2 linked regions of the Tistrella bauzanensis genome follow. The protein of the gene in region 2 binds, or shares a complex with, the protein of the main gene of each other region. Links are inferred from orthologs where the notes say so. Each region holds a gene or a part of one and is shown on either strand. Other genes may lie near its edges.

Region 1 (3,209 bases), on a different replicon or contig from region 2:
CACTTCGGCATCCGACAGTTCGTTCACGCGCCGCTCGGTCGGGATTCCCACCTTGCCGCAGATTTCCTGCGACTTCGACCGGCCAATGCCGTGAATGTAGGTCAGCGCGATCTCGACTCGCTTCGCGGTCGGGATATTCACACCTGCAATACGCGCCACGCTTGATTCTCCTTCGTCGACCGACGGTCTGCGCCCGCACGCGCCCACTCGGCGCGGAGGGGCGCGATTATAGGATGACCGTCGCTCAAGTCAACCACTCAGAAGTTACGACCCGCTGCCGAGGATGGCTTTCAACGCCCGGGTCACATCATCGATGTCGGCCATGCCGTCCACCGTCCGCAAAAGGCCCTTCGTCTCATAGTAGGGCAGCAGCGGCGCGGTCTGCGCATGGTAGGCTTCGAGCCGGCTCGTCACCGTCTCGGCATTGTCGTCCTTGCGGCGGGTGAACTCAGTCGACCCGCACACATCACAGACGCCCGCAACCTTGGGCTTCTGGAAAGTGTCATGATAGCCGGCGCCGCATCTGGCGCAGGCGAAACGTCCGGTGATCCGCTCGACCAGTGCCGCATCATCGACCTTCATCTCGATCACATGATCCAGATGAAGCCCGCGGGAGGCCAGCATGCCGTCCAGCGCCTCGGCCTGGGCCACGGTGCGGGGAAAGCCGTCGAGGATGAAGCCGTTGCGGCAGTCATCCAGACCGATGCGGCCGGCGATCATATCGATGATCGCCTGATCCGGCACCAGCTTTCCGCTGTCCATGATCGCCTTGACGCGATTGCCAAGCTCGCTGCCCGATTTCACCTCGGCGCGGAGCATGTCCCCTGTGGACAGCTGCACGATGCCATAGGCGTCGACCAGGCGCTGCGACTGTGTGCCTTTGCCGGCACCGGGAGGTCCGAGAAGGATCAGGATCACGACCGCCGTCCTTTGAGTCGGGCCTTCTTGATCAGCCCCTCATACTGGTGCGCCAGCAGGTGGGACTGGATCTGGGCCACGGTATCGATGGTGACGTTGACCACGATCAGCAGGCTGGTGCCACCAAAGTAGAACGGGACCGCATACTCGCTGATCAGGAGTTCAGGCAGGGCGCAGACCGCAGCGATATAGATCGCGCCGATCGCCGTCAGCCGGGTCAGCACATAATCCAGATACTCAGCGGTCTTCGCGCCGGGCCGGATGCCGGGAATGAACCCGCCATGTTTGCGCAGATTGTCCGCCGTCTCCTCCGGATTGAACACAATCGCGGTATAGAAGAAGCAGAAGAACAGGATGGCCGCGATGTACAGCCCCAGATACAGGGGCTCGCCATGAGCCAGATTGGTGGTCAGCCAGGTCACCCAGGCCGGTCCGCCGGTCGCGTTGAAGCTGGCGATGGTGGTCGGCAGCAGCAGGATCGAGCTTGCGAAGATCGGCGGGATCACGCCGGCCGTGTTCAGCTTCAGCGGCAGATGCGAGCTTTCACCACCATAGATCCGGTTGCCGACCTGGCGCTTCGGGTACTGAACCACGATGCGCCGCTGGGCGCGTTCCATGAACACGATGAACGCGATCACCGCCACCGACATGATCAGCAGGAACAGGATGAAGCCGGTCGACAACGCGCCGGTCCGGCCCAGTTCCAGCATCCGGGCGAGTGCGCCGGGCAGTTCAGCGACGATGCCGGTGAAGATGATCAGCGAGATGCCGTTGCCGACGCCGCGGGCGGTGATCTGCTCGCCCAGCCACATCAGGAACATCGTGCCGCCGACCAGTGTGATCACGGTCGCGGCGCGGAAATAAAGACCAGGATCGGCGACCGCGGCGACAGAGCCCGCCTGCAGGCTCTCAAGCCCCACCGAAATGCCATAGGCCTGAACGATCGCCAGCCCCACCGTACCGAAGCGGGTGTACTGGTTCAGCAGCTTGCGCCCGCTCTCGCCCTCCTTCTTCAAGGCCGCGAAGCTCGGCAGCACTGCGGTCAGCAGCTGCACGATGATCGAGGCCGAGATGTAGGGCATCACGGTCAGCGCAAAGATGGTCATGCGCCCCAGCGCACCGCCGGCGAACACGTTGAACATACCGAGAATGCCGCCGGCATTCTGGTTGAACACCTCGGCAAGCACGGCGGGATTGATCCCCGGCACCGGGATATAGGTGCCAAGTCGATAGACCAGCAGCGCGCCCAGGGTGAACCAGAGCCGCTTCTTCAGTTCGGTGGCCTTGCCGAAGGCCCCGAAATTCAGGCTGCCCGCAAGTTGATCGGCGGAGGACGCCATCGCGGATGCGCTCCCGGCTTGAAGAGGGGGATCTCGAAGGCATGTCCTGAGCCGGCGGGGCCGGCCAGAACACCTGGATCAGTCTGTCGTCGTCAGGGCGGGCCCGGCGCTCAGCGTCGCCCCCGCCGCTCCGGGACACACCCAGACGGCTTCGGCAATGCGAGCGCGGGCAACCATCCCCCGGTCTGAACCGGCGGACGGTCGCCCGTCTAAGCCTGCACGACGCAAGCTCAGGCCAGAGATCAGGCCTGAGCCTCGTCCGCTGCCGGCACCGCCGGCAACTCGACCTTGCCGCCGGCCTTCTCAACCGCCGCAACCGCCGCCTCGGAGGCGCCGGACACGTGGATGGTCACGGCCGTGGTGATCTCGCCCTTGGCAAGCAGGCGCACACCGTCGCGAACGCGACGCAGCAGGCCGGCTTCAACCAGGGTCGCTTCGGTGATGTCGGTGCCGAGCTTGCCGGCATCGATCGCCTTCTGGATGCGACCCAGATTGACATGAACGAAATCGTTACGGAAGGGCGCGTTGGTGAAACCACGGCGCGGAAGGCGACGATGCAGCGGCATCTGACCGCCCTCGAAGCCCTTGATCGCCACGCCTGCGCGCGCCTTGGCACCCTTATGGCCCTTGCCGGCGGTCTTGCCGGTCCCCGAGCCGGGGCCGCGACCAATGCGCTTGCGCGCCTTGGTCGCACCAGGATTGTCCCTGAGCTCATTGAGCTTCATGACACCGCTGTTCCTTGCGTTCGTGTGTTTGGTGCAGGAGGCCCGGGGTCACCCTCAGGCCACCTCCTCCACGACCACGAGATGAGCCACCCTGGCAATCATGCCACGGACCGACGGGGTATCCTCAAGCACGCGGCTGCGATGCCGCTTGTTGAGACCCAGGCCGATCAGCGTCTGACGCTGATAGTCGGGACGCCCGATCGGGCTGCCCAGCTGGGTGACCTTC
Region 2 (3,499 bases):
TCGTGCTGGGCATCATCGGCCGCGGCCATATGTCGTTCGGCAACGGTACCCCGCACCAACTGGCTGACCTTGGCATCCATGACACGGCCGTGCTGCTGACCGCGTCTCTCGAAGATCGCGGAGCGCTAACATCCGGATCGGCCATGGCTGTCTGGCGATTCGATCACTGATCTGGTACCAGTTGGCCCGCCCCGGAATGTGGCGGGCAAATGACGCCATTTTGGATGAAGATATCGCAGATTTTTTAGGGAGAGCATCTCTGATGCGGTCGAACGAGGCGACACTGACTGGACATCTGGAAACCACGGCGACACGTGTTCCCGCGGCGAAAAATCTGTGGACGACGCCAGCCCTGGTGCTCGATGTCGCGCGGCACGTTACTGAATCCACCGTTGAGGGTTCGGGTCCAGATTACGGTACTTATTCCTGATCTCAGTCAAGCTTTGGTCTGATCTGACATGAAGGCGCCCGCGATACGACAAGTATTGCGGGCGCCTTCATGTCAGAGGCCTTACGGTCAGACCAGCCGGCCGTGGCAGTGCTTGAATTTCCTGCCCGATCCGCAGGGGCAGTTGCTGTTGCGGGGTGTGCGTTCCCAGCCTTCGGGCAGGGCCGATGGCGGCGCGTCCTCGCCCGGGGCATCGGTCATCGCGGCGGCGCCGGGCAGACTCTCGGTGGTGGGCTGCATCGGCCGTTCGGCCTCGGCAGGCTGCTGGGCGCTGGCGGCGCGGATTTCCAGATGCGACAACACCTGGGTCACCGTCTCGCGCATCCGGTCGAGCATGCCTTCGAACAGCGAGAAGGCCTCGCGCTTGTACTCGTTCAGCGGATCCTTCTGCGCATAGGCGCGCAGCACGATGCCCTGCCGGAGATAGTCGAGCTGAAGCAGATGCTCTTTCCAGTGATGGTCGATGATCTGCAGCAGCAGGCTCTTTTCCACCCGGTGCATGGTCTCGAGGCCATAGGACTCGACCTTGGTCGCCATCACGGCATCGGAGGCCTGGGTGATCCGCTCGCGCAGCGCCTCGGGGTCGATGCCTTCCTCGGCCGCCCAGTCCTTGATCGGCAGGTCGCAGGCCAGCACCTTCTGGCAGCGCTCGGTGAGTTCGGCCACCTTCCACTGCTCAGGATAGGACTTCTCGGGGGCTGCCTCGGCGACGATCTCGGCGATGACCTCGTGGCGCATCGACAGCACCGTGTCGTCGACGCGCTCGGCATTCATCATCTCGCGGCGCTGTTCATAGACGACCTTGCGCTGGTCGTTCATGACGTCGTCATAGCGCAGCAGATTCTTGCGGATGTCGAAGTTGCGCGCCTCGACCTTCTGCTGTGCCTTTTCGAGCGCCTTGTTGATCCAGGGATGGGTGATCGCCTCCCCCTCTTCCAGACCCAGACGCCGCAGCATGCCGTCGATGCGCTCGGACCCGAAGATCCGCATCAGGTCGTCTTCCAGCGACACGAAGAATTTCGACGCGCCGGGATCGCCCTGGCGGCCCGCACGGCCGCGCAGCTGATTGTCGATGCGCCGGCTTTCATGACGTTCCGAGCCGATGACGTAGAGGCCGCCGGCCGCCATCACCTGCGCGCGCGCCGCCTCGACCTCGGTTTCGATCTCCGCCGTCCGGCGGGCGCGCTCGGCCTCGTCGGTGATGTCGCCAAGCTCGGCCTCGACCCGCATCTGGACGTTGCCGCCCAGCTGGATATCGGTGCCGCGACCGGCCATGTTGGTGGCGATGGTCACGGCACCAGGCCGGCCGGCCTGGGCGATGATCTGGGCTTCCTGCTCGTGATAGCGGGCGTTCAGCACCTGATGCGGGACGCCACCCTCGGTGAACATCCGCGACAGAAGTTCCGATTTCTCGATCGAGACGGTGCCGATCAGGATCGGCTGGCCTTTGGCCGCCGCCTGCTTCACTTCGGTCACGATCGCCTGGATCTTCTCGCGCTCGGAGCGGTAGACCTCGTCATCGGCATCCTTGCGCTGCACGTCGCGATTGGTCGGGATCGCCACGACTTCCAGCTTGTAGATCTCGGCGAATTCGCCGGCCTCGGTCAAGGCGGTGCCGGTCATGCCCGACAGCTTGGGATAGAGGCGGAAATAGTTCTGGAAGGTGATCGAGGCCAGCGTCTGGTTCTCGTTCTGGATCGTCACCTCTTCCTTGGCTTCCAGCGCCTGGTGCAGCCCTTCGGAATAGCGGCGGCCTTCCATCATCCGGCCGGTGAACTCGTCGATGATGATGACCTTGTCATCCTTGACGATATAGTCCACGTCGCGGGTGAACAGCTTGTGGGCGCGCAGCGCCTGGTTCACGTGATGGACGATCGCGACATTCTCGATGTCATAGAGCCCGCCGGTGATCAGCCCGGCCTCGCCCAGCGCCGCCTCGATCCGTTCCTGGCCGACATCGGTCAGGATCACCGACCGCTGCTTCTCGTCCTTCTCGAAATCATCCGCCCCCAGATCGGGGATGAAGCGGTTGATCAGCCGGTACAGTTCGGAATTGTCTTCCGTGGGACCGGAAATGATCAGCGGCGTGCGGGCTTCATCGATCAGGATGCTGTCGACCTCGTCGACGATCGCGAAGTTGAATGGCCGCTGAACCATCTGGTCCAGCCCGTACTTCATGTTGTCGCGCAGATAGTCGAAGCCAAACTCGTTGTTGGTGCCATAGGTGATGTCGGCGCCATAAGCCAGCCTGCGGCTGTAATCGTCCATGCCGGGCAGGATGGCACCGACGGTCAGGCCCAGGAAACGGTGCACCCGCCCCATCCACTCCGAGTCGCGTCGCGCCAGATAGTCGTTGACGGTGACGACGTGGACGCCCTTGCCTTCCAGCGCGTTCAGATAGGCGGCCAGCGTCGAGACCAGGGTCTTGCCTTCACCGGTCTTCATCTCGGCGATGCGGCCCTGATGCAGCACCATGCCGCCGACCAGCTGGACATCGAAATGTCGCTGCCCCAGAACACGGCGCGCGGCCTCGCGCACGGTGGCGAAGGCATCGACCAGAAGGTCGTCGAGTGGCTCGCCCTTGGCAAGACGCCCGCGAAATTCGTCGGTGCGGGCACGGAGTCCGGCATCGTCGAGAGCCTGAACCTCGGGCTCCTTGGCGTTGATCGCCTGAACCGCCCGCTGGAGCGACTTCACCGTCCGATCGTTGGCGGTACCGAAAATCCGCCGGGCTAGAGCGCCGAACATGTAATCCCCTGACCTGGCTCCCGAGCACGCGATGCCGTCCGGTCCGGAGCTTTCGGTGGCGGACGGCGCCTGTACTCACGCGCGACAGATAACGGACAGGGCGCAGACCCTCGTCCGAGATCGTTCCTCAAATAAGCGGTCGGGGGTGCCCTGTCAATCACGCCGGCCACCTGTTCCGCACGGCGCGCCATATCGACATGCCGTCCATGTGGTCGCGGGCCGCGTGCCTGGGCCGCTCATCCGGTTTCCCGACCGACCGCATTGGTTTTCAACACTTGTGATCGCCGGCCGGCTGTGCATCAT

What was found.
Region 1: the proteins of secA (region 2) and secY are in contact, whole or in part, in a crystal structure (PDB 3DIN), measured with the Thermotoga maritima proteins. The link is inferred for Tistrella bauzanensis from one-to-one orthologs. Residues at the interface, in WP_004082002.1 of Thermotoga maritima: Glu261, Ala262, Arg263, Lys300, Ala301, Arg302, Thr303, Ile304, Ile305, Leu323, Tyr324, Asp325, Pro326, Val329, Ser330, Tyr333, Ile336, Lys340, Phe345, Val349, Glu363, Phe364, Tyr374, Ser375, Gly376, Gly377, Glu393, Ile395, Thr482, Ser483; in WP_004081795.1 of Thermotoga maritima: Glu108, Gly109, Glu110, Glu111, Ala236, Glu237, Arg238, Arg239, Ile240, Thr241, Ile242, Gln243, Tyr244, Ala245, Arg246, Arg247, Val248, Thr249, Gly250, Arg251, Arg252, Val253, Tyr254, Gly256, Ala257, Ser258, Thr259, Tyr260, Leu261, Pro262.

The regions. Positions count from the first base shown.
Region 1 is NZ_BMDZ01000024.1:43,228-46,436, reverse strand. What follows is about bases 87-2,978. They hold secY (preprotein translocase subunit SecY), read right to left. Parts: upstream 2,259-2,978; coding sequence 915-2,258; downstream 87-914. Other genes in these bases: rplO (50S ribosomal protein L15), read right to left, coding at 2,501-2,978; IEW15_RS11580 (adenylate kinase), read right to left, coding at 265-918; rpsM (30S ribosomal protein S13), read right to left, coding at 87-159. Outside these bases: more of rpsM, read right to left, coding at 1-86; more of rplO, read right to left, coding at 2,979-2,983; rpmD (50S ribosomal protein L30), read right to left, coding at 3,038-3,209. UniProt on the Escherichia coli protein: The central subunit of the protein translocation channel SecYEG. Consists of two halves formed by TMs 1-5 and 6-10.
Region 2 is NZ_BMDZ01000008.1:58,935-62,433, forward strand. The notes cover bases 318-3,499. They hold secA (preprotein translocase subunit SecA), read right to left. Parts: upstream 3,197-3,499; coding sequence 518-3,196; downstream 318-517. In the rest of the region: IEW15_RS05550 (ChaN family lipoprotein), read left to right, coding at 1-170. UniProt on the Escherichia coli protein: Required for protein export, interacts with the SecYEG preprotein conducting channel.